Regions from separate parts of the Massilia sp. 01N417 genome, predicted to be linked through region 2. Evidence: predicted binding sites of a transcription regulator. Region 2 holds the regulator's gene; each other region holds the start of a gene.
The links. The regulator sigma-54, encoded in region 2, starts transcription at its own class of promoters, with help from an activator protein. The targets are predictions, from matches to a motif close to TGGCANGNAANCTGCTTT.
Positions count from the first base shown of each region.

Region 1: the regulator sigma-54 is predicted to act here: its motif matches at 3,903-3,920, upstream of AC1DOQ_RS20490 (PEP-CTERM sorting domain-containing protein).
Region 3: the regulator sigma-54 is predicted to act here: its motif matches at 1,640-1,657, upstream of AC1DOQ_RS09860 (nidogen-like domain-containing protein).
Region 4: the regulator sigma-54 is predicted to act here: its motif matches at 3,100-3,117, upstream of AC1DOQ_RS10285 (PEP-CTERM sorting domain-containing protein).

Region 1 covers NZ_JBFTRS010000020.1:112,188-117,960, reverse strand. Annotated here, with positions in the region: gene AC1DOQ_RS20505 (hypothetical protein) at 1-1,581, opposite strand, end outside; gene AC1DOQ_RS20500 (c-type cytochrome) at 1,764-2,525, shown strand; gene AC1DOQ_RS20495 (c-type cytochrome) at 2,522-3,778, shown strand; gene AC1DOQ_RS20490 (PEP-CTERM sorting domain-containing protein) at 3,962-4,819, shown strand; partial or broken gene AC1DOQ_RS20485 (IS3 family transposase) at 5,051-5,230, opposite strand; gene AC1DOQ_RS20480 (type IV pilus twitching motility protein PilT) at 5,304-5,773, opposite strand, start outside.
Region 2 covers NZ_JBFTRS010000003.1:219,235-225,007, reverse strand. Annotated here, with positions in the region: gene lptA (lipopolysaccharide transport periplasmic protein LptA) at 1-309, shown strand, start outside; gene lptA (lipopolysaccharide transport periplasmic protein LptA) at 310-870, shown strand; gene lptB (LPS export ABC transporter ATP-binding protein) at 870-1,646, shown strand; gene AC1DOQ_RS04785 (RNA polymerase factor sigma-54) at 1,649-3,139, shown strand; gene hpf (ribosome hibernation-promoting factor, HPF/YfiA family) at 3,242-3,601, shown strand; gene AC1DOQ_RS04775 (enoyl-CoA hydratase/isomerase family protein) at 3,709-4,794, shown strand; gene AC1DOQ_RS04770 (GntP family permease) at 4,939-5,773, shown strand, end outside.
Region 3 covers NZ_JBFTRS010000007.1:63,164-68,936, reverse strand. Annotated here, with positions in the region: gene AC1DOQ_RS09870 (globin domain-containing protein) at 1-374, shown strand, start outside; partial or broken gene AC1DOQ_RS09865 (IS1595 family transposase) at 395-1,340, opposite strand; gene AC1DOQ_RS09860 (nidogen-like domain-containing protein) at 1,697-2,443, shown strand; gene AC1DOQ_RS09855 (head GIN domain-containing protein) at 2,519-3,382, opposite strand; gene AC1DOQ_RS09850 (NADH:flavin oxidoreductase/NADH oxidase) at 3,482-4,597, opposite strand; gene AC1DOQ_RS09845 (succinylglutamate desuccinylase) at 4,650-5,645, opposite strand; gene AC1DOQ_RS09840 (NAD-glutamate dehydrogenase domain-containing protein) at 5,650-5,773, opposite strand, start outside.
Region 4 covers NZ_JBFTRS010000007.1:156,328-162,100, forward strand. Annotated here, with positions in the region: gene AC1DOQ_RS10275 (TraB/GumN family protein) at 84-1,076, shown strand; gene epsC (serine O-acetyltransferase EpsC) at 1,080-2,012, opposite strand; gene AC1DOQ_RS10285 (PEP-CTERM sorting domain-containing protein) at 2,286-3,047, opposite strand; tRNA gene AC1DOQ_RS10290 (tRNA-Gly) at 3,564-3,637, shown strand; gene AC1DOQ_RS10295 (hybrid sensor histidine kinase/response regulator) at 3,741-5,773, shown strand, end outside.

The DNA of each region.
Region 1 (5,773 bases), on a different contig from region 2:
CCGCATCCGGTAGGCTTCGGGGCAAGGCGCGCTGAGCGTGCCGCCGTCCTTCAACCCCAGCACCAGCGCATGGCGCGCAGTGCAGGCGGCCGTCATGGCGGGGCCGGTGGCGGGGCCGCCGAATACCGGCAAGCCCTCGATCGTGGTGACCCAGGCGTCGCGGGTGAAGGTCTTGCAGGACTTCATGCCGTCGAGGATGATGCCGTCCGGCGTCTCCGTGGTGCCGCTGGCGCCGCCGCAATCGTCCTTCATCAGCTTGATCATGGCGCGCAACACCATCGCATTCTTCTGCGCCTGGGTCGGCGCCACCGGGACCGCCAGGCCGGTCTCGCCGAACAGGGCGGCCCATTGCGCCTCCATCGTACCGTCCGCGCCCAGCAGCGCGGGAAGCCTGCCGGCCCGGCATGCCGGCGAGTCGCCGCATTCCAGTGCCCGGGCAAAGTCGGGCTGGCGACCGGCGGCCAGCTCGCGGTAGAAACCGTCGATGCGCGCGAATGCGGTGCCCCTGCCCTGGCGCGCCGCCAGCGCATACGCCCAGGCCGGCAGGCCGCAGCGGTAGGCGAGGCGGTTGGCGGCGATCTCGCGCGCCGTCAACGAACGCCAGCTGCGCCCCTCGGTGTAGAGCATGCAGTCGGCCAGCGCCTGGTCGAGGTCGGCGGCCGCCTGCGCCGGCGTCAGCCAGCCCTTCTGCAGCGACACCATCCAGCGCAGGAATTCGCCGCCGCCCTCATGGATCAGGCGCTCGTCCGGGTAGGCGTCGACCGCATCGCGCAACTGGAAACGGTGGCTGAATTCATGCGACACCAGCCGGATCAGCTCGGCCTGCTCGTGCGGACCCGCTTCGCGCGGCCAGTTGAACAGGGCCAGGCGCAGCACGCCGGCGGCGTCGCCGCCGATGTTCGGACCGCCCGGCTCCTCGGCATAGGCCGCCGCCACGATCGGGCGCGTGAAGCGGGCATGCGGCAGCGCGCCCTGCAGGACCTCGACGGTGCCGTCCGCCACCGTCCGGATCTGCGCCACCGCGGCGGCCGGCAGGCGCGGATCGAAATAGACCGGCACTGCGCCATCCCGGTCCGGGAGCGGCGCCGTCAGCAGCAGGGCCGCAGCATCGGCGCCCTCGGCGGCCACGGCGGCATCTCGCCAGGCCCTTCCTTCGACGGCGATGCCGGGCGCGGCCAGCCGGTAAGCCACCTTGCCGCAGCTGCCGCCCACCGCATAGTTCGACAGGTGGACGTACAGGCCCTGCCCGACCGGGAAAGCGGCCGGAAAGCCGATGTGGCGGGTCGCGGCCGGTACGCGGAAACGCAGCGTCGTCGGCGCCGAAGCGGATGGATCGCCGCGCCGCTCGAGGCGGTCGGCGCCCGCCACGCCTTCCCGCCCCTGCGCCTGCCAAGCGGCGCGCGTTTCGCGACCGGCCTCGCCGTCCTTCAGGAAAGCCAGGCCTTGGCAAGAGGTAGGCAGCGTGTAGCTGACTTCCAGCGCATCCGCTCCCAGCAGACGGAGCTGGACATCGACCTCGGCGGCGTGGCCGGCGCCACTCCAGGCAGCCGCGTACAGGATCAGGGCAGACAAGGTATGCATGGGACATCTTTCAGAAATTGCAGATAAGAAAATTTATCATAAAAACAATTTCTTGATAGACGAAAGCGACGGCCCCGCCACGCCGTGGCCTCCAATGCTTATTCGTTTACAATATTGCTCGGAAGACAAAAACGCCGCGGCCGCGTGCCGTGCCCTAGCAGCATTCCCAACCGGAATTCATCATGCGAGGTTTCATCCGCCCCTTCCTGCTTGTTTGCGCGCTGGCCGGCCCCGCCGCGGCGCAGGCGCAAGTGCAACAACAGGCGCAACAACAGGCACAGCAGCAGCGCGTGCCCGACACCCTGGCCCAGCGCCTGGCCGCCTGCGCCTCCTGCCACGGCAGCGCGACCACGCCGCCGGCGGCGGTCGGCTCCGGCAGCGAGCGCCAGTACTATCCTCGCATCGCCGGCAAGCCGTCCGGCTACCTGTATAACCAGCTGAGCAATTTCCGCGACGGCCGGCGCCAGTACCCGCTGATGACCTGGATGGTCCAGCACCTGTCCGACGATTACCTGCGCGAAATCGCCGACTATTTCTCGGCCCAGCACCAGCCGGCGCCGGTGCTCGACCGCGCGCGCCTGCCGGCCGCCGAACTGGAGCGGGGCCGCCAGCTCGTCAACCGTGGCGACACCGCGCTGAAAGTGCCGGCCTGCATCGCCTGCCATGGCGAACGCCTGACCGGCGCCCTGCCGGCCATCCCCGGCCTGCTCGGCTTGCCGCGCGACTACATCAACGCCCAGTTCGGCGCCTGGCGCAACGGCAGCCGCCACGCCCTCGACCCGGACTGCATGGGCAGCATCGCCTCGCGCCTGAGCCTGGCCGACGTGTCGGCGATCTCGGCCTGGCTGGCCAGCGAACCCGTGCCGGCCGACCAGAGCCCGGCGCCCTCCCTTCCCCGCCCCCTGCCGCTGGCCTGCGGCAGCGCCCCGGAGCCGAAGCCATGAAGCGCCGCATCCTGATCGCCCTCGGCGTCCTCCTCGTCGTCGCGGTCGCCGCGGCCTTGCTGGCCTGGCCACGCGCCGAATTCATCCCGTCGCGCTCGCCGCAGGCCTGGGCCCCGGAGGCCAACAACATCGCGCGCGGCGCCTACCTGGCGCGCGCCGGCGACTGCGCCGCCTGCCACACGGTGCGCGGCGGCGCCGCCTATGCCGGCGGGCGCGCCGTCGACACCCCCTTCGGCCGGGTGATGGCGCCGAACATCACGCCCGACCGCGAGACCGGCATCGGCGCCTGGAGCGCCGACGATTTCTGGAACGCCCTGCACAACGGCATCGCGCCCGGCGGCCGCCTGCTGTATCCGGCCTTCCCCTACCCGAACTATACGAAGGTCACGCGCGACGATGCCGACGCCCTGTTCGCCTACCTGCGCAGCCTGCCGCCGCAGCGCAATGCACGCCAGCCGCACGCGCTGCGCGCGCCCTACGGCAGCCAGGCAGCGCTGGCGGCCTGGCGCCTGCTCTATTTCAAGCCCGGCGTCTTCACGCCCGAGCCCGCACGCGGCCTGGAATGGAACCGCGGCGCCTACCTGGTCGAGGGACTGGGCCACTGCAGTGCCTGCCACAGCACGAGGAATAGCCTGGGCGCCAGCAGCCAGGGATTGCAGGGCGGCCTGATTCCGGTGCTGGGCTGGTACGCGCCCGCGCTGGCGTCGCGCAATCCGCACCTCGTGCAGCTGCTGCAGACCGGCGTGTCGCCGAACGGCGCGGTATATGGTCCGATGGCGGATGTGGTGCGCCAGAGCCTGCAACACCTGTCGGCGCAGGACCTTGGCGCGATGGCCGCTTACCTGCACGCGCTGCCGGCGGAGCCTGAGGCAGCGCGGCCGGCGCCCCTGCCGTCGGAAGCGCTGATGAAGCTGGGCGGACAGATCTACGACCGGCATTGCATCGACTGCCACGGCAAGGACGGCCGCGGCGCCACCGGCGCGAATGGCGCGCCCGTCTATCCGCCCCTGGCTGGCAATCGCACGCTGGCGATGCGGGATCCCGTGAACGCCATCCGCATCGTGCTCAACGGCGGCTTTCCGCCTGCTACCGGCGGCAATCCGCGCCCCTACGGCATGCCGCCCTACAGCCAGGTGCTGGATGATGCCGACGTGGCGGCGGTTGTAAGCTATGTGCGCGCCAGCTGGGGAAACAGCGCTCGCATGGTCACGGCGCCGGAGGTCAACCGCTATCGCGCGGTGCCTTTGGACTGACTATGAATACTGTCGAGAATTTTTACACCTGTGCAAGATTCTTACTCCTGATGCTAGCAAAATTTACTGCTGGAATAATAAAAATTCCAGTAAAGACAGATACTTACGATAATTCAACAATATCTGGCATTGAACTTGCTTACCCTTAGCACGGAGTTCCTGACATCAACTAATCGCCAAACCATGAAAAAACTTCTCGTTACCTTAGCAGCCGCCTTCGCCAGCTACACTGCATCGGCGGCACCAGTCATCCAACTGCCGGCCGGTCCGATCTATCTGGAGTACAGCGGTCAGGAGCAAATCGCCATCAACGGTGCCACGACCTTCGCAGGCACCAAAGAAATCAACTGGGGCGTGTTTACTGTGACCGCGCTTACCCTCGGCCAAGTGTCATCGCCCAATGACCTCATCGACAAAAAAGACGACCAGGCAGCATTTTTCAATAACATCATTTCCGGCGGCCAGATCACTGGCATGTTCTACGGAATCGAAAAAGGCGGCGCCTCGGCGGGTAATTCATTTCCCGCAACCAAGGGCTTTCTGGATCTGTATTGGCGCGACCTGAACGACCTGCCGGCGTCGTCGACGTCGACTGGCACCTTGCCCGATATTCGTTGCGGTTTCAGCTGTGCCAAGGGCTTCACCGAGGGCACCCTGTTGGCTCGTCTGTATTTTGACTCCGGCATGGATGCCTTCAATCCCCTTAACACCATCACGGGAAGTCAGGTTCCGAGCACTTCCGGGTTCAATGGCCTGGCAGCTTCCTACGCTTCGGTTGACACGTCGGCGAAAGGCGCATGGACCGATACCCTTAACTCGAATTGGTTCACGACAGCCCAAGGCAGCCGCGACCTGCGCTTCGACAACGTCTACAGGACCAATACGGCCTGGAATGGCGCACCGGGTTCGAACATCCTTGGCGCACGAGTAAACGCTGGCTCCGGTCAGTCGTATGCCCTGCCGGAACCGGGCGCGCTGTCGCTGATGGGCCTGGCCATGATCGGCATGGGCGCCGCACTGCGCCGCCGTTCGCGCAAGTAATCGCGCTTTCGTCGGCGGACTGCGGTCTGCCGGCAAGTGGCACGTCCTAAGATAGGTTGACAGGGTTACGGCCTTTTTCGTTACCCCGTGGATTTGCTTCTATCGACGCCCGATGCACTGCATCGGGCGTTTTGTATTGAAGCGCCGTATGCGGGCGCTCGCAGTTGATCGCTGCTCAGGAGTAAAAGGCTGTGTCATGTCCAATTGGGCCCGTACCAGTTGCAGGGCCAACGGGCTCCAGTCCTGCGGTCCGTATCGTCTTAACCATACCAGCGCTGTACTTCGACCTTGGATGCCGAACTTCTTCTGCGCTTGCTTGGAGGTCATCTCGCCTTTTTGGACCGAGGCAACCACGCCCGGTTTAAAAGCCAAGCTGTAGTCACCTTGGGTTCGCTTTCCCTCAATCGCCATCCCGCTCTCCTTGAATAAGGCAAAGTTAGACAAGCGATTTCAGGACGGGACAGCCGATGAAACTGGTCGCCGCTTACACCATCTCCGCAAAGCCGATGCGGTCGGTGGTCGCCGCACGCGCCTCGTCGACGCCGACCTTGTGCGAGGCCAGCAGGCCTTCCAGCACGCTGTTCATGGTGTGGCAGCCCGGCTCGCGGCCGGCGTTCATGTGGGCGCGGATGGCGCCCAGGTCGCCCTGCTCGATCATGCCGGCCACTTGCGGGCTGATGCTCAGGCATTCGGTGGCGAGGTGGTAGCGGTTGCCCTGCTTCGACGGCAGCAGCGCCTGGCACAGCACGCCGCGCAGGGCGTGCGCCAGGGCCTGGCCCTGGACGTCGGAATTGCCCAGCAGGCGCAGCATCTTCTGCAGGCCCAGCTCGGTCGAGCGCGCGTGCAGGGTGGCCAGCACCAGCGGCCCCGATTCGGCCAGCGCCAGCGCTTCCTGGGCGGTCTGGGCGTCGCGGATCTCGCCGATCACGATCACGTCCGGGCGCTCGCGTAGCG
Region 2 (5,773 bases):
CGTGACGGCGGCCCCGACCTGTGGGTCGAAGGCCAGGCCCAGCGCATCGAATACGACGAGCGCACCGAGCTGGTCAAGCTGTTCTCGAACGCGGTCGTCAAGCAGCTCGAAGGCAAGCGCATGACGAGCGAGGTGAACGGCCCGTTCATCTCCTACGACAACCGCACCGAGCAGGCCAACGTGTTCAACGACACCAGCGGCGAAAGCAAGCCGGGCGGCGGACGCGGTACCATCATCATCGCGCCGCGCCGCACCGCGCCGGCGGCGGCGCCCGCAAGCACGCCGGCGGCGCCGGCAGGGAAGCAGTAAATGAAGGCCGTCCTTGCCGCTGCTGCGCTGTTGCTGGCACCGCTGGCGCAGGCGGAGCGGGCGGATGCGCTCAAGCCGCTGAAGGTCGTCGGCGGCAACGCGACCCTGGACCAGGTCACGCAGACCGTGGTCCTGACCGGCGGCGTGACCGCCACCCGCGGCAGCATGCTGCTGAAGGCCGAACGTGCCGAGATCAAGGAGGCGCCGGACGGTTTCAGGACCATCGTCCTGGTCGCGGCGCCCGGCAAGCCGGCGTCGTTCCGCCAGAAGCGCGACGGCGGCCCCGAGCAGTGGGACGAAGGCCAGGCCGAGCGCATCGAATACGACGAGCGCACCGAGGTCGTCAAGCTCAGTTCGAACGCCGTCATCCGGCAGCTGGAAGGCCGCGAGGTGACGCGTGAAATGGGCGGCGAATTCATCGCCTACGATGCGCGCAAGGAAGTCCTGCTGAACCTGAACGACCCGAGCGGCGTCGACAGGCCCGGCAAGGCCCGCGCCAGTTTTACTTTTTATCCGCGCCGCACTGCGTCGGCCGCGCAACCGGAAGCAGGAAAGCAATGATGGATGTACACGCAGACGCCGCCGCCAACACGAGCGGCGGCAGCACCCTGGTGGCCAAGGGGCTGCAGAAAAGCTACGGCAAGCGCCTGGTGGTGCGCGACGTTTCGCTGCAGGTCGCCTGCGGCGAGGTGGTCGGCCTGCTCGGCCCGAACGGCGCCGGCAAGACGACCTCGTTCTACATGATCGTGGGCCTGGTGCCGGCCGACGCCGGCGCCATCGTCATCAACGGCACCGACATCACGAGCCTGCCGATCCACCGGCGCGCCATGCTGGGCCTGTCCTACCTGCCGCAGGAAGCCTCGGTGTTCCGCAAGCTGACGGTGGAGGAGAACATCCGCGCCGTGCTCGAACTGCAGCGCGAGAACGGCAAGCCGCTGAGCAAGAACCGCATCGAGGAACGCCTCAACGAGCTGCTGGCCGAGCTGCAGATCGAGAAGCTGCGCGAGAACCCGGCGCTGTCGCTGTCGGGCGGTGAACGGCGCCGCGTGGAAATCGCGCGCGCCCTCGCCACCGACCCGCGCTTCGTGCTGCTGGACGAACCGTTTGCCGGCGTCGATCCGATCGCGGTGATCGAGATCCAGCGCATCGTGCGCTTCCTGAAGGAGCGCGGCATCGGCGTCCTGATCACCGACCACAACGTGCGCGAGACGCTCGGCATCTGCGACCGCGCCTACATCATCAACCAGGGTGCGGTACTGGCTTCCGGCCGTCCCGACGATATCATCGCCAACGAATCCGTCCGCCGCGTCTACCTGGGTGAACATTTCCGGATGTAGTCATGAAACAGACGCTGCAACTCAAGACATCACAGCACCTTGCGCTGACACCGCAACTCCAGCAGTCGATCCGGCTGCTGCAGCTGTCCACTCTCGAGCTGCACCAGGAGATTGAACAGGTCCTCAGCGACAACCCGCTGCTCGAACGCCTCGACGATCCGCTCGACCGTTCGGTACGCCTGCTGGCCGACGGCGCGATCAACAACGGTTCGTCGACGTCCACCACGCCCGACTCGCCGCCCTCGTCCAGCCAGGGCGAGGAGGGCAACGGCGGCGCCGAAGCCGAAGGCGGCGGCAGCGACAGCGACAACGGCGATGCCGGCGGCGCCGAGCACGACATGGATTGGGGCGAGCCGGGCCGCTCCGGCAGCGGCGGCGAGGAAGAAGACGGCCGCCCGCAGCTGGAAGCCAGCCCGGTCTCGCTGCGCGAATACCTGATGGAACAGGTGCGCCTGACCTGCATGTCGCCGCGCGATTGCGCGCTGGTCGAGATCGTCGTCGACACCCTCGACGACAACGGCTATCTCGAGGAAACCCTGGACGAGCTGCATGCGCGCCTGCCGGCCGAACTCGAAGTGGAATTCGAGGAACTGCGCACCGCGCTGGCGCTGGTGCAGAGCATGGACCCGCCCGGCGTGGGCGCGCGCAGCGCCGCCGAATGCCTGGCGCTGCAGATCCGCCGCATGCCTGGCGTGCCGCTGGTCACGCGGCGCATGGCACTGACCATCGTCGAACGCTACCTGACCTGGTTCGCGCAGCGCGAATTCAACAAGCTCAAGAAGGCCCTCGACTGCGACGACGAAGACCTGCGCGAAGCCCAGGCCGTGATTCGCCACTGCAATCCGCATCCGGGCGCGGCCTTTGCTTCCGACGTCTCCGACTTCGTGGTGCCGGACGTGATCGTGCGCCGCGCGAAGGATGGCTGGAGCGTGCAGCTGAATCCCGAGGTGATGCCGCGCCTGCGCGTGAACAGCCTGTACGCCACCTTGATGAAGCAGGGGAAATCGGAATCCCAGCTGGCGGCGCAGTTGCAGGAAGCAAAGTGGCTCATCAAAAACATGCGCCAGCGCTTCGATACTATCCTTCGGGTAGCTCAAGCAATCGTGGAGCGCCAGCGGAACTTTTTCTCCCATGGCGCCGTTGCCATGCGGCCCCTTGTTTTACGTGAGATAGCTGATACACTAGGTCTACACGAGAGCACAATTTCTCGTGTCACAACTCAGAAATACATGCTGACGCCGCACGGCATGTTCGAGTTGAAGTACTTTTTCGGGAGTCACGTCGCGACCGAGGCAGGAGGAGAAGCCTCCTCGACCGCGATCCGGGCTCTTATCGTACAACTCACAGGAGCAGAAGACCCCAAGAACCCTTTATCCGACAGCAAGATCGCGGAGATGCTAGGGGAACAGGGAATGGTTATCGCACGCCGCACGGTAGCGAAATACCGCGAGGCGCTGAAGATCCCTCCCGTCAGCCTCCGTAAATCTCTGTAGCAAGCTCTTTCAGCAAGCTCTTGCAGCAAGCTTCTTGCAACAACGCTGCCCTGGTGCGTGGTATGCGCGTACGACAGGCAGCGCATCATCAAAGGAGTGTGTATGAATCTCACTATCAGCGGACATCATCTCGATGTAACCCCGGCAATCCGTGAATACGTACAGAACAAGCTCGAACGCATCACCCGCCATTTCGATCAAGTGATCGACTCCCACGTCATCCTCTGCATTGACAATCTCACCGAGAAAGAAAAACGCCAGAAGGCCGAGATCAACTTGCGCGTCGCCGGCAAGATCGTTCACGTCGCCAGTGCCGCGCACGACTTGTACGCCGCGATCGACATGCTGATGGACCGACTCGACCGGCAGGTGCAGAAGTACAAGCAGATGCTGCAGGATCACAGTAGTACACCGCTCAAGCGCATACCCAACGATGGAGGAGAAGCTGCCGCTACAGCGTGACCATTCCGCTGGCGCAGCACAAGTAACGAAGGGCGCATCTGGCGCCCTTTTCGTTTTCCGGGCCGCGCTACAATGCCGTTTTCCATTTCAATAAATAAAACAACATGATGAGCGAACACGTGCAGACCCGCGTTGCCAACGGCACCGGCATCATTACCCTCGACCGTCCCAAGGCCCTGAATTCGCTGTCGCTGGAAATGGTGCGTGCACTGACGGAGACCCTGCTGGCCTGGCGCGACGATGCGGCCGTCGACGCCGTCGTCATCAAGAGCAGCAGCGAGAAAGCCTTGTGCGCAGGCGGCGACATCCGCTTCTTCCACCAGGCCGGGCACGCCACGCCCACGGGAGGCAGTGCACTGCTGGAAGACTTCTTTACCGAAGAATACGCACTCAACCACCTGATCCACTTCTATCCGAAGCCCTACATCTCGCTGATGGACGGCGTGGTCATGGGCGGCGGCATGGGCATCGCCCAGGGCGGGCCGGAGACCGGCCTGCGCATCGTGACCGAACGCACGAAGATGGCCATGCCCGAGGTGAACATCGGCCTGTTCCCGGACGTCGGCGGCAGCCACTTCCTGTCGCATGCGCCGGGCGCGCTCGGCATGTATCTGGGGCTGACGGGGCTGACCATCGGCGCCGCCGATGCGCTGTATGTCGGCCTGGCCGACGTGTTCGTGCCGGGCGCCGAACTGGCGGCCCTGCACGCGCTGATCGACCGGACGCCGGGCGCGCAGCTGGCCGATGCGATCCGCGCCTTCGCCGCGCCGTTCGCGCAGCAGGCCGGCGCCAGCGAACTCGAAGCGAACCGCGCATTGGTCGACCGGCACTTCGGCGCGGACTCGGTGCCGGCCGTGATGGCCTCGCTGGAGGGCGACGCCGATCCGTTCGCGCAGAAGGCCCTGGCCGCGATGCGCCAGCGCTCGCCGCTGATGATGTGCGTGACGCGCGAGATGCTGGTGCGCGGCGCCGCGATGGACGTGGCCGGCTGCCTGCGCATGGAGCGCTCGCTGGTGCGCCGCAACTTCGAACACGGCGAAGTGCTCGAAGGCGTGCGCGCGCTGGTGATCGACAAGGACAATGCGCCGAAGTGGAACCCGCCCGCGCTGGAGGCCGTCACGCCGGCGATGGTGGCGCGCTTCTTCGAGCCGGTGTGGCCGGCCCATGCGCATCCGCTGCGCCACCTGGCGTAAGCTGCGCCTGCTCCACCGCCCCGGCAGCCGCCGGGTTTTTTTCGCTGCCGATAATGCGTTGCAACATAAGCACGAATTTATGCGATGATTTCATCAGGCAATGAAATAATGACATAGCCAAGCACAACAATAGAGGAGTCCAATTTGTCGTTTCTGATCGTCCTGGCCGCACTGGCCTTCCTGATGGTGGCCGCCTACCGTGGCTACAGCGTCATCCTGTTCGCACCGATCGCCGCCCTCGGCGCGGTCCTGTTCACCGACCCGTCCGCCGTGGCGCCGGTCTTTTCCGGCATCTTCATGGAAAAGATGGTCGGCTTCGTCAAGCTCTACTTCCCGGTCTTCATGCTGGGCGCCGTGTTCGGCAAGGTCATCGAGATGTCCGGCTTCTCGAAATCCATCGTCCAGGCGGCGATCCGCTACATCGGCCGCTCGCGTGCGAACGCCGTGATCGTCGCCGTGTGCGCGCTGCTGACCTATGGCGGCGTGTCGCTGTTCGTGGTGGTGTTCGCCGTGTACCCGTTTGCGGCTGAGCTCTACCGCCAGAGCAATATTCCGAAGCGCCTGATGCCGGGCGCGATCGCGCTGGGCGCCTTCTCGTTCACCATGGATTCGCTGCCGGGCACGCCGCAGATCCAGAACATCATCCCGACCACCTTCTTCAAGACCACCGGCTGGGCCGCGCCCGTGCTCGGCACCATCGGCTCGGTGTTCATCATCGTGGTCGGCCTGGCCTACCTGGAATGGCGCCGCCGCGCTGCGATGGCGAAAGGCGAGGGCTATGGTGTGCACGCCGATGCGCCCGAGGCCGCCCAGGCGGAGGCGGCGCGGGAAGCCTTGCCGAACCCGCTGATCGCGGTGCTGCCGCTGGTGCTGGTGGGCGTGGCCAACTTCGCGTTCACCAAGATGATCCCGGTCTGGTACGGCGCCGGCGCCTACACCGTGCCGCCCGAAGTGCTGCCGGGCGTGCACACGCCGGTGA
Region 3 (5,773 bases), on a different contig from region 2:
TGCTGCTGTCGGCCGGCATCGGCATCACCCCGATGGTCTCGGCACTGAAGCGCATCGCGGAAGTGAATCCGCAGCGCCGCGTGATCTTCGCCCATGCCGCGCGCGACGCCACCCACCATCCGCTGCGCGAGGAAGTGGGCGCGCTGAAGGATGCGATGCCGAACCTGTCGCTGGTGACCTTCTATGAAGATGCGCAAGGCCGCATGGACGTGAACAAGCTGCCGTCCTGGCCGCGCGAGGGAGCGAAAGTGTGGCTGTGCGGTCCGCACAAGTTCATGCAGGCGCAGTGGCTGTCGCTGCTGCACCTGGGTGTGCCGGCTGGGCGCCTGCATCGCGAGGTGTTCGGGCCGGAGTTGCTCGATCACCTGCTGTAATCGATAAGGCGCTGTTCGCGCTAAGTGTTGAACCTGCCCAGCGCCGCTCTCAAAAAGGCGTCTGGGCTGGCAATACGCTGGCCATCCAGTGCCCAGCGCCAGCCGAAGTAATGGCCCAGGTAACGGCTGGCGACGCCGCGGAATGGCAGCAGCCAGGCGCGTATCCTGCTGTGATACGCGTTCACATTTTGGATGTGCAGCGCACCGCGCCTTCTTTCGCCGGCGCTCGCGTTGATGGCCTCATGTGAGCTCCCGCGCGAATGCCGGATAGGCGGCATGGCTGTCGGTCACCAGCAGCACGTCACGCTCCAGGCGCGGCCCCAAGTGCTCTACTAGCTGCCGCTTGCTCACGCTCCCCTTGCCGGTCACGGCATCGATGGTCCGGCCGCTGCGATCGCGTGCGACCAGGATGCACACCTGCTCGTTCGAGATCCCACGCTTCGTCGCCTTGCCGCCCCGCTTTCGCGGTGGACGGTCGAGGCTTCTGGATCCTTTGTGCGATTCGAGCACATACATCTCGTCGGCTTCGGCAATACCGCTCAAGCGCTGCGGGCGGTCATCCTTGCTCAAGGCCAGGAAGCGGTGACGCCATCGAAAACTGGTCGCATTGGCCACGCCGATCTCGCGCGCCGCGCGGCGCACGCTGCGGGAGTCGAGCATGCAGCCGAGGTAGTCGAGCCAATGCGCCTTGTGGCGCAGCCGGGCCAGCGGCGTGCCGCTGAGCAGGTTGAAGGTGCGGCGGCAACTGCGGCAGCGGTAGCGCTGCAGTCCATGTGCGTGACCGTGGCGATAGGGTTTGCTGGCTCGGCAGTGTGGGCAACAGAGCGGCGCGGCGGGCTGCTCGACGATCTCAAGTACGCGGTCGAGGCCGGCTGCCGATTGCAGCAGTTCGAGCAGGCGGTCGCGTTGCCGCCGGGTCAAGCTGGTGAGGCGTTGCAGGAACTGTTCGAACTGCCGTGCTTGCATGGACCCTCCGTCAACGGTTCAGGTCGACATTGGACCGCAGGCTTACGAAATAGATTCCACACTTGGCGCGAACAGCGCCATCGATAACGCCGCCGCCTGAAATGACACCGTGAAGGCGGCCGAGGGCTGAGCCCTGTATTGCACAGGACTCAGCATTTTTACGCGCGACCCGGTTCATGCTGTTTGGCAACAGTCTCGCCCCCTTCGTGGCATTATTTGCCAGTAACTCTTTGTCGATAATATTTACAGCGCGTCGTGGTTAAAAATATAAGCCATTGAATTTTTGAAAGATTTTCTTCTGGCATGCTTATTGCTAAATCGTGATTGCCTTATAAACAACTACTAGGGAGTCACACATGAAGAAAATCCTCGGCGCCGCCTTTGCAGCCGCACTCGGCCTGGCTGCCATGGCCCCGGCACAGGCCAGCCTGTACACCTCGACCTACGGCACCCAGCTGCCGGGGCCCAGCAACTGTGACGACTGCTATGCCGGACCGATCGCATTCACGGGAACCGGCCAGTCGATCAACTTCTTCGGAAATACCTATTCGGAAGTGTTTGTCAGCTCCAACGGCTACATCACTTTCGGTTCCGGCCAAAGCAGCTATTCGACCCAGGCGCTGGACATCCAGACGGTGGCGCCGATGATCGCCGGTCTATACACCGACCTGGACTCGCGCAGCGACGACGCCTCCAACGTGTACGTCAACACCACGACCGAAGGCGAGATCGTCGTCACCTGGCTCGACATGGGTCATTATTCGGGCGACTACAGCCGCCGCAGCACCTTCCAGATCCTCCTGCGCTCCGACCAGCTCGCCTCCCAGGGCGGCCTGGCCCAGATCGGCATCTTCTACGGCGACGTGGGCGAAACCCGTCTCGTGTCGGCAGGCTTCGGCGACGGCCTGGCGGCATCGAACCCGGGGGAAGTCGCGTTCGCCTCTTTCGTGGTCGGTGACACGCTGAGCAACAGCGCGCCGCGCTATTACAACCTGAATGCCGGCGGCATTCCGGTCGACGTGCCCGAGCCGGCCAGCCTGGCTCTGCTGGCCATGGGCGGTGCCGCATTGGCGGGCGGTATGCGCCGCCGTCGCAAGCAGTAATCCCGCAAGGCTGGCCGCTTGGGTTCCCCATGCAGCCAAGGGCTGAGTCCTGTATTTGCACAGGACTCAGCCTTTTTAATTCAACATCTGCACGTGGTTGCCGCTCACCGAGCGCTGCCCCGGATTGCCGTACACGCGGATCCCGCCCGAACCGCCGTTCTGGGCGATCAGCGATTGGCGGACGTTGGCGGTGATGCCGCCCGAGCCCGAGGACGAGAGGTCGGCCTGGTCGCTGGACAGCATGCCCAGGTCGAGGTGGCCGGAGCCGTTCGCGCGTGCCGTCAGCGAGCGCACCGTGCCGGTCACGCGCAGCTGGCCCGAGCCGTTCAGGTTGACGATCGCGTAGTCGCCGGCCACCCGCCCGACTTCCAGGCGGCCGGAGCCGGTCAGGTTCAGCCTGGCGTTCGCGCTCTGCAGGCGCGAGGCGTCGAGGCTGCCGGAACCGTTGCTGCTGGCCTCGAGGCTGGCCACCTGGCCCGACAGGTTCACGGAGCCCGAGCCGTTGCGGCGCACGGACAGCGGCGTGCCGCTCAGGCCTTCCACGGTGATGCGGCCGGAGCCGTTCTGGTTCAGGTCGGTCAGGCGCGGCACCGTGTAGATCACGTGCACCGGGTTGCGGCTGCGGTAGGAGCGGTCGGCATAGATGTTCAGGGTGTCGCCGCGCACGTCGGTGCGGATCAGCGGCAGCAGGTTGCTGTCGGCTTCCACCACCAGCGAGGTGGCCGGGCCGACGCGCACGTCGACCACGAAGGAACCATTCACGTCCAGGCCGTTCACGGTGCCGACCATGCGCTGGTCGCGCGCGGCCACGCCGTCGCCGTCGACCGTGTTGCCGTTGAAGGGAGTCCGGACCTGGTAGTCGCCGTCGGCGCCGGGAGCGACGACGATGGCGCAGCCGCCGAGGGCGGCGAGGCAGGCGATGGCGAGCAGTGTACGCATGGGATGGCCTTTCTGTTAGTAGTGTTTGAACTCTAACAAGGCGCGCCCTGGCCAGCCCTCCTCATGCGACAAACTGCAGGAAACGCGGAACGAACGGCGTCAGCGCTGGCCCAGGCGGGTATCGCCGAACAGGTTCTTGTACTCGTGGGGCTGGGAGCGCCAGTACTGCGGCGGCGCGCTCACGCTGGCGCCGAGTTCGGCCGCCGCATGCCAGGGCCAGCGCGGGTCGTACAGCATCGCGCGCGCCAGCGCCACCATGTCGGCCTGGCCGGTCTGGATGATGGTCTCGGCCTGCTTGGCCTCGGTGATCAATCCCACGCCGATCACCGGCATGCTGGTTTCCTGCTTGATGCGGGCCGCGAACTCGATCTGGTATCCCGGCCCCACCGGGATCTTCTGCAGCGGCGACAGCCCGCCGCTCGAGACGTGCAGGAACTGGCAGCCGCGCTGTTCCAGCGCCTCGGACAAGGCCAGGCTCTGCCCCAGGTCCCAGCCGCCCTCGACCCAGTCGGTGGCCGAGATGCGCATGCCGACCACCATCTCCGGCGACACGGCCGCGCGGATCGCATCGAACACTTCCAGCGGGAAGCGCATGCGGTTCTCGAGCGAGCCGCCGTATTCGTCGGAGCGCTTGTTCGACAGCGGCGACAGGAACTGGTGCAGCAGGTAGCCGTGGGCGCCGTGGATCTCGATCGCATCCAGGCCGAGCGCATCGGCGCGGCGGGCGCTGGCGACAAAACCTTCCTTCACGCGCTGCAGGCCGTCGGCATCGAGCGCCAGCGGCACGGTCTCGCCCTGCGCATGCGGAATGGCGGACGGCGCCACGGTCTGCCAGCCGCGCTGGTGGTCCGGCGGGATGTTGGCCCCGCCCTGCCACGGGACTTCGCTGGATGCCTTGCGGCCGGCATGGCCGAGCTGGATCGCGATCTTGATTGGCGAATGGCGGCGCATCGCATTGACGATGGGTTCGAGCGCGGCCGCGTGCTCGTCGGACCACAGGCCCAGGTCCTCGGGCGAGATGCGTCCCTCCGGCGTGACCGCGGTCGCCTCGATGATCAGGAGGCCCGCCCCGGACAGCGCCAGGTGGCCCAGGTGGATCATGTGCCAGTCGGTCGGCAGGCCTTCGTCGGCCGAGTACTGGCACATCGGCGCGATGGCGATCCGGTTGGCCAGCTCCAGCGGGCCCAGTTTGATCGGAGAAAACAGCATGCTCATGAAAAAGACTCCCCTTTCGGTCGAAAGGGGTAGTCTAGCGCGCACGATTGAATTACGTGCGCACCACCATGATTCCGGCGCGCAGACCCACACGCACGTCCGGATTGGGGAAGACGACGAATTCCTCGTCGTGCTGGACGGTATAGACGGTATCGCCGTCGGTGGCGATGACCTCGCCCTTTTTCAGGGGCGTGAAGTTCTCGGTGTCGCGTCCGAAGTTCATGCGGAAGGCATCGGACAGCTTCATGATCGACTGGGCGGTGTTGAACACCAGCGGCGCCTGCCCGATTGGCGCGGGCGCCCCGCGCAGCAGCGCATGCAGCGCCGCGCTCATCGCCGCAAACTGCGACAGGTCGTTCTGCCCCAGCGTGCCGATGCGGCCCAGCTCCACCGTGCTGGCGGCGGCGCCGTGCTGCTCCGCCGTCCAGTACGAATAGGTGCCGGCCGACTTCGGGTTCATGATGACGGCTTCGATGCCGCCCTGCCCCAGCCATTCGATCAGGCCGTTACGCGCACCCTCCTCGATCAACTCCGGCACGATCGCGAACTTCGGATAGCGCGAGGCGCGAATCGCCGTGTGCAGGTCGAGGTGCCAGCGTCGAGGGCCTGCACCGTCGAAGAACGCACGCGTCGCGGCGATCAGGGTGTCGGCCCTGCCCGCCTCGAAGGTGCCGGCGAGGTCGCCGCGCTCGAGGCGGAACATGCGGTTCAGGTCGGCGTCGATGAAACGCTTGCCGACCGCGATGGCGTCGATGCTGCCGACGCACAGCATCAGGTCCACCTTCAGTTCCCGCGGAGCGCGCGACAGCGCATCGACCAGGTGCGCGACCATTTCGATCGGCCCGGTCTCGTCGCCGTGCACGCCCACCGACAGCAGCACGCTTGCGCGCGCCGCGTCGGCCTGCGCATGCTTCACGGTCAGCACGCCCTTTGCGGGAAGGCCGACGATGAAGCCGGCGTCGCGGAACAGGCCGGCCACCTGGCCGAAATCGGCCTGGGCCAGGACCCGTACCGATTCCGGCAGTGCTTCGAACGAAGCTGAGCTCATGACATCAAGCCGCGATGCGTTCCGGGCTCGAACCTTCCGACAGCGACCAGACGTTCAGCATCGCCTGTTCGAGGTCGGTCGGCTGGGCGAAGCCCGTCAGGCCCATGGCGCTGGTGACTTCCTGCACC
Region 4 (5,773 bases), on a different contig from region 2:
GCCCCCTCGATGCCAGTTCGATAAGCTTTGGCAACACAACAATAAGGGGGTCTCCGATGGTTGCCGCACGCTTTGCCTGTGTCTTGTCCCTGAGTCTGCTCGGCGCCGCCGCGCTGGCGCAGACCGATCCGCCGCCCGCGTCCGCGCCCGCCGGGCAGGAGCTCGACGCGGCGCCCGCCACGGTCGTCGTCTCGGGCAAGCGTCCCGGTCCCGGTCTCTGGAAAGTCTCGAAGGATGGCCACGTGATGTGGGTGTTCGCCATGCATTCGCCGCTGCCGCAAAAGATGGAATGGGATTCGGTACGGGTCGAACGCCTGGTGGCGCAATCGCAGGAAGTGCTGCTGCGTCCCGGGGTCAGCGTCACGGTCGGCTGGATGAGCGGACTGAGCATGCTGCCATCGCTGATCGGCCTGAAGAAGAACCCGGACGGCGCCGAGTTGCATGACCTGCTGCCGGCCGATGTCTATGGACGCTGGGCTGTGCTGAAGCAGAAATACATCGGCGACGACGACGGCGTCGAGCGTTACCGCCCCTTCTTTGCCGCCGAGGAATTGATGGATGCGGGGCTGAAGAAGAGCGGGCTGTCGAAAGGCGGGGAGCTCGCCAACCAGATCGAGAAGATCGCCAGGAAGCACGACGTGAAGCTCACCAGCACCGGTATCTCGGTCACGCTCGAGCATCCGCGCGAGGCGCTGAAGGACTTCAAGAAGTCACAGATGGAAGACGTGGCCTGCTTTACCAAGACCCTGGAGAGTTTCGAAGGCGATATCGATGCGATGAAGCTGCGCGCGAACGCCTGGGCCAACGGCAACATCGCCGAGATCGGCAAGCTCGATTATGCCGAGCGCGAAGACACCTGCAACGACGCCATGATGAACGGTTCGTTCGCGCGGAATCATCCGGCCTTCCAGGACATGCGCGAACGCGGCCGGGTAGCATGGATGAAGACGGCGGAACGGGCGCTCGCGAAGAATGCGAGCACCTTCGCGCTGCTGTCGATGAGCCAGGTGCTCGGCCCGAAGAGCTACCTGGCCGAGTTGCAGGCCAAGGGTTATACGGTCGAGAACCCCAAATAACGATCAGCCCGGATCGCCAGGCAAACCCAGGGTCTCGAACACTTCCTCGCGCGAAGCGGCCTGGGCCACGCGCGCGCCCGGCGCCACGTCGTGGGTCAGCCAGACGTTGCCGCCGATGACCGCGCCCTTGCCGATCGTGATGCGGCCCAGCACGGTGGCGCCGGCGTAGATCACGACGTCGTCTTCCAGGATCGGATGGCGCGGCAGGCCCTTCTGCAGGCTGCCGTCGGCATTCGTCGGGAAGCGCTTGGCGCCCAGGGTGACGGCCTGGTACAGGCGCACGCGCTGGCCGATCACGGCGGTCTCGCCGATCACGACGCCGGTGCCGTGGTCGATGAAGAAGCCGGTGCCGATCTTCGCGCCGGGGTGGATGTCGATGCCGGTGGCGGCATGCGCCAGTTCGGAGATGATGCGCGCCAGCAGCGGCAGCCCGAGTCCGTACAGGCGGTGCGCCAGGCGGTAATGGATCATTGCCAGCACGCCGGGGTAGCACAGCAGCACTTCGTCGACGCTGCGCGCGGCCGGGTCGCCCTGGTAGGCGGCCAGCACGTCGCTGTCGATTTCCATGCGGACTTGCGGCAAGGCGGCGCCGAAGGACCGGGTGGCCTCGATGGCCTGGCTGGCGATGTCGCCGTCGGTGCGCTGCTCCAGCGCGGCGCTGTAGTGCAGCTCGATCTGGACCTGGCGCAGCAGGGCGTGCAGGGCGGAATCGAGGGCGTGGGCGACGTGGAAGTCTTCGCTTTCCCGGCGCAGGCCGGGCGGCCCCAGGCGCATGGGAAACAGCACGCCCTTGAGCTGGCCGATGATGTCCGCCAGCGCATCGCGCGAAGGAAATTCGATGCCGCGTACCTCGCCGGCGGGACGGTGGGCCTGGCGCCATTGCTGGCGGGCGTCGTGCAGGTCCTTGACGATGCCTGCGATGTCGAAGTTGGTCATCAGCCGTACTCCCGGAATAAGATAGGCACGCGCCAGGAGGCGTGATCAGGCCCTAATATACGAGAGTCCAGCAGGTGATCAAAAGAAAAGAAAATTACGAGGTTATTAAAAAATTATCTGAAGGGATATGGCTTTGCTCAAGACGTGAATCGCCATCTTGTGCTCGACCGTACCAGAGCTGGCGCTGCCTTCGCGTTCGGAGTATTTCTGCACTTCGACCCTGGAAAAAGGGATATGAACCGGCATATGAACCGGCATATCCCTCCCACGCCGTCAAACGTTCCGGCGACGCTTGGTTTGCAGGCACCATAGGCCGAGTCCCGCCAACCCGAACAGGGTTATCGACGCAGGTTCAGGAACTTCACCTGTGGCAATCTCTTGTTGCCCTCTGCTGATAATGCTGCCGCCGGGAAGTAGATCGTACTCGTAATACAAGGTCATCGAATATGGACCGGGCGCATTAATGGCAAACGGGCCGCCGTTGTGCGAAAAAGAAAACGCCGGCGTGGTGGCAGTTACGGTAAAGGTATCGATTAATGCGCCAGGGGTACTGGCGGTTGACAGACCTCCTTGTCCATTACTGGTATCGAGATACCAACGCTGGGTGAGCGTTGAGCCTTGCGATAACTGGAATGATCCGCTGCCGGAAGTAAAAAAGGAGTTGGCTTGGGTGAAATCGGTGTCGCCAACCGCGACAAGAATGTGGACAGTCGAGTTCGTGGTATTTGTAACGCTTAACGAACTGCTGTCCAGAATATCCGGATTGCCGTGAACCGATCTTTGAACCGATCCGCTAATCAACACACCGTTGAACGGCGGATCGCCTGGCGATCCAATTATAAGCATTCCGTTAGCGCCGGGACTCAAATCCGTCACCTGAGTACCAAACGAACATGGAGTATTGCCATCGACCGCGCAAACGTTTCCACCGTTCACGGTAGCAGCTAACATCAGGGCAGCATGGGAGGCAGTCGAGACCGCGCATGTACTGCCCACAAGCATGATTCGAAGCACATCGATTGATCGGATTTTCATGTTATCCCCTTTTATTTGACAGCCTTGGCCGGACGGCCAGGCCATTGTCGAGCTAGCAAATTCAATGCCAGTCAACGAATCGTCATGGCGTGGGAGCTACTTTTGGTTTTTGTAATTTTTGTGCGGTGCTTGTACTTGTAAAATTTACCGACAAAGAAAAAATTCTAGCTATAAATATTTTCAGGCATTGTGATCTACATTTCGTTCTTAAAATATTTTTCTGATCAAAGAATTGAACTGGAATTTTCCTCTTTTTGCTGTAAATAATATCGACATCGATGATGGGGGAGAAGTTATATGTAAGATAGAAAATATTTTCAAGTGATTGATTGGATTTGGCGAAAATTATTTTCTTGGAAAATATGCTGACTAATTGCAATTGATTGTCTTTATATTCGCGTCGTTATGTCCATCGGCTATCCCTGCGATGTCGAGCGATATGGAAATCGGTTTCCATCACGACAACGATCATTACATTTGTCAAACGGGCCAGAACCCGCGTAGAATGCCGGCAACGCGGGTGTAGCTCAATGGTAGAGCAGAAGCTTCCCAAGCTTACGACGAGGGTTCGATTCCCTTCACCCGCTCCAGCCTTCTCCGGAACGCCTCCTCCCGCCTTGCCCCTGCCTCGCCGTGCGGCCCGCCTCTTGAAGATATGGCAAACTTGAGTCTTCTGCCTCATTAGTTTCGACCATGCAACAACACGCCCCACGGCCCGATCAACCATCGCACGATGCCGACAGCCTTGCCGGCTCGCTCATGTTCCTGAGCGGGGGCGGCGAAGCCGGGGCGCTGATGCGCATGCAGGACTGGAGCGAATCGCCGCTCGGGCATCCTCACACCTGGCCGCAGGCCCTGCGCACCCTGGTCGGGCTGATGCTGAATTCGGGCTTCCCGATGTTCGTCGCCTGGGGAGAAGGGCTGGGCTTCCTGTACAACGATCCCTACCGCGAGATCCTCGGCGACAAGCATCCGCGCGCGATGGGCCGGCGCTTCCATGACATCTGGGCCGAGATCTGGGACGACATCTGGCCCCTGATCGACCGCGCGCTGAAGGGCGAGGCCACCTACGCCGACCGCCTGCTGCTGGTCATGAACCGCCACGGTTACGACGAGCCGACCTGGTTCACCTTCTCGTACTCGCCGGTGCGCGACGAGGATGGCGCCATCCGCGGCATGCACTGCGCCTGCGTCGAGGTCACCGACCAGGTGCTGGCCGAAAAGTACCGCGACGAGGAAAATGAACGCTTCCGCGCCCTGTTCGAGCAGGCGCCCGGCATCATGGCCGTGCTGCGCGGTCCCGAACACGTGTTCGAGCTGACCAACCTGTCCTACCTGCAGCTGATCGGCCATCGCCAGATCGTCGGCAAGGCAGCGCGCGAGGCGCTGCCGGAAGTGGTGGGGCAAGGCTTTTTCGAACTGCTCGACCGCGTCTATTCCACCGGCGAACCCTTCGTCGGCCACGCCCTGCCGGTACGCCTGCAGCGCGAGCCGGACGGCCCGCTGGAAGAGCGCTACATCGACTTCGTCTACCAGCCGATCCGCGACGCCGGCGGCGCCGTCTCCGGCATCTTCGTCGAGGGCAGCGACGTTACCCTGCGCAAGCAGATCGAAGACGAGCTGCGCGCGGCCAACCGCCAGAAAGACCAGTTCCTGGCCATGCTGGCCCACGAGCTGCGCAATCCGCTGGCGCCGATCATGACCGCGGCCCAGCTGCTGAAGGTCGGCAGCCTCGAACCGCGCAGCGTGGCCAACGCCAGCGAGATCATCGTGCGCCAGGCGACCCACATGACCGACCTGGTGAACGACCTGCTGGACGTCTCGCGCGTGACGCGCGGCCTGGTCACGCTCGAGAAGGAAGAGCTCGACCTGAACGTGATCGTGTCCGCCGCGGTGGAGCAGGTGCGGCCGCTGATCGACGCGCGCCGCCACTCGCTCACGCTGCAGCTGTCGGGCCGCAGCGCCCATGTGACCGGCGACCGCACCCGCCTGGTGCAGGTGATTTCGAACATCCTCAACAACGCCGCCAAGTACACCGCGCCCGGCGGCAGGATCACGCTGGCGGTGACGGTCGACGAGGAGCGCGTGCATGTGGCCGTGCGAGACAACGGCGTCGGCATCGCTCCCGACATCCTGCCCTACATTTTCGACCTGTTCACCCAGGCCGAGCGCACCCCGGACCGGTCCCAGGGCGGACTCGGGATCGGCCTGGCCTTGGTCAAGAGCCTGGCCACCCTGCATGGCGGCACCGTCTCCGCGAAGAGCGAGGGACTGGGACAGGGCAGCGAGTTCTGCATCTGCCTGCCGCGCCTGGCGACCCTCGACGGGATCGCGGAGGACGAGGCAGCCGGCGCCGGCATGCAGGCGCCGGGCGCGCTGCGTGTGATGGTGGTCGACGACAATGTCGACGCCGCGCAGATGCTGGCCGCGCTGCTGGAAGTGCAGGGCCATGCCGTCAGCGTCGAGTACGACGCCAGGGGCGCCCTCGAGCGCGCCCAGCGCGAACAACCGGACGTGCTGCTGCTCGATATCGGCCTGCCCGACATGGACGGCTACGAGCTGGCCCGCTGCCTGCGCAGCCAGGCCGGCAGCGCGCGCGCCACCCTGGTCGCGCTGACCGGCTACGGCCAGAGCCAGGACCGCAAGGAAGCCGAGCAGGCCGGCTTCGACCACTACCTCGTCAAGCCGGCCGACATGGACCAGGTCAACGAGGTGCTGGCCGAGGC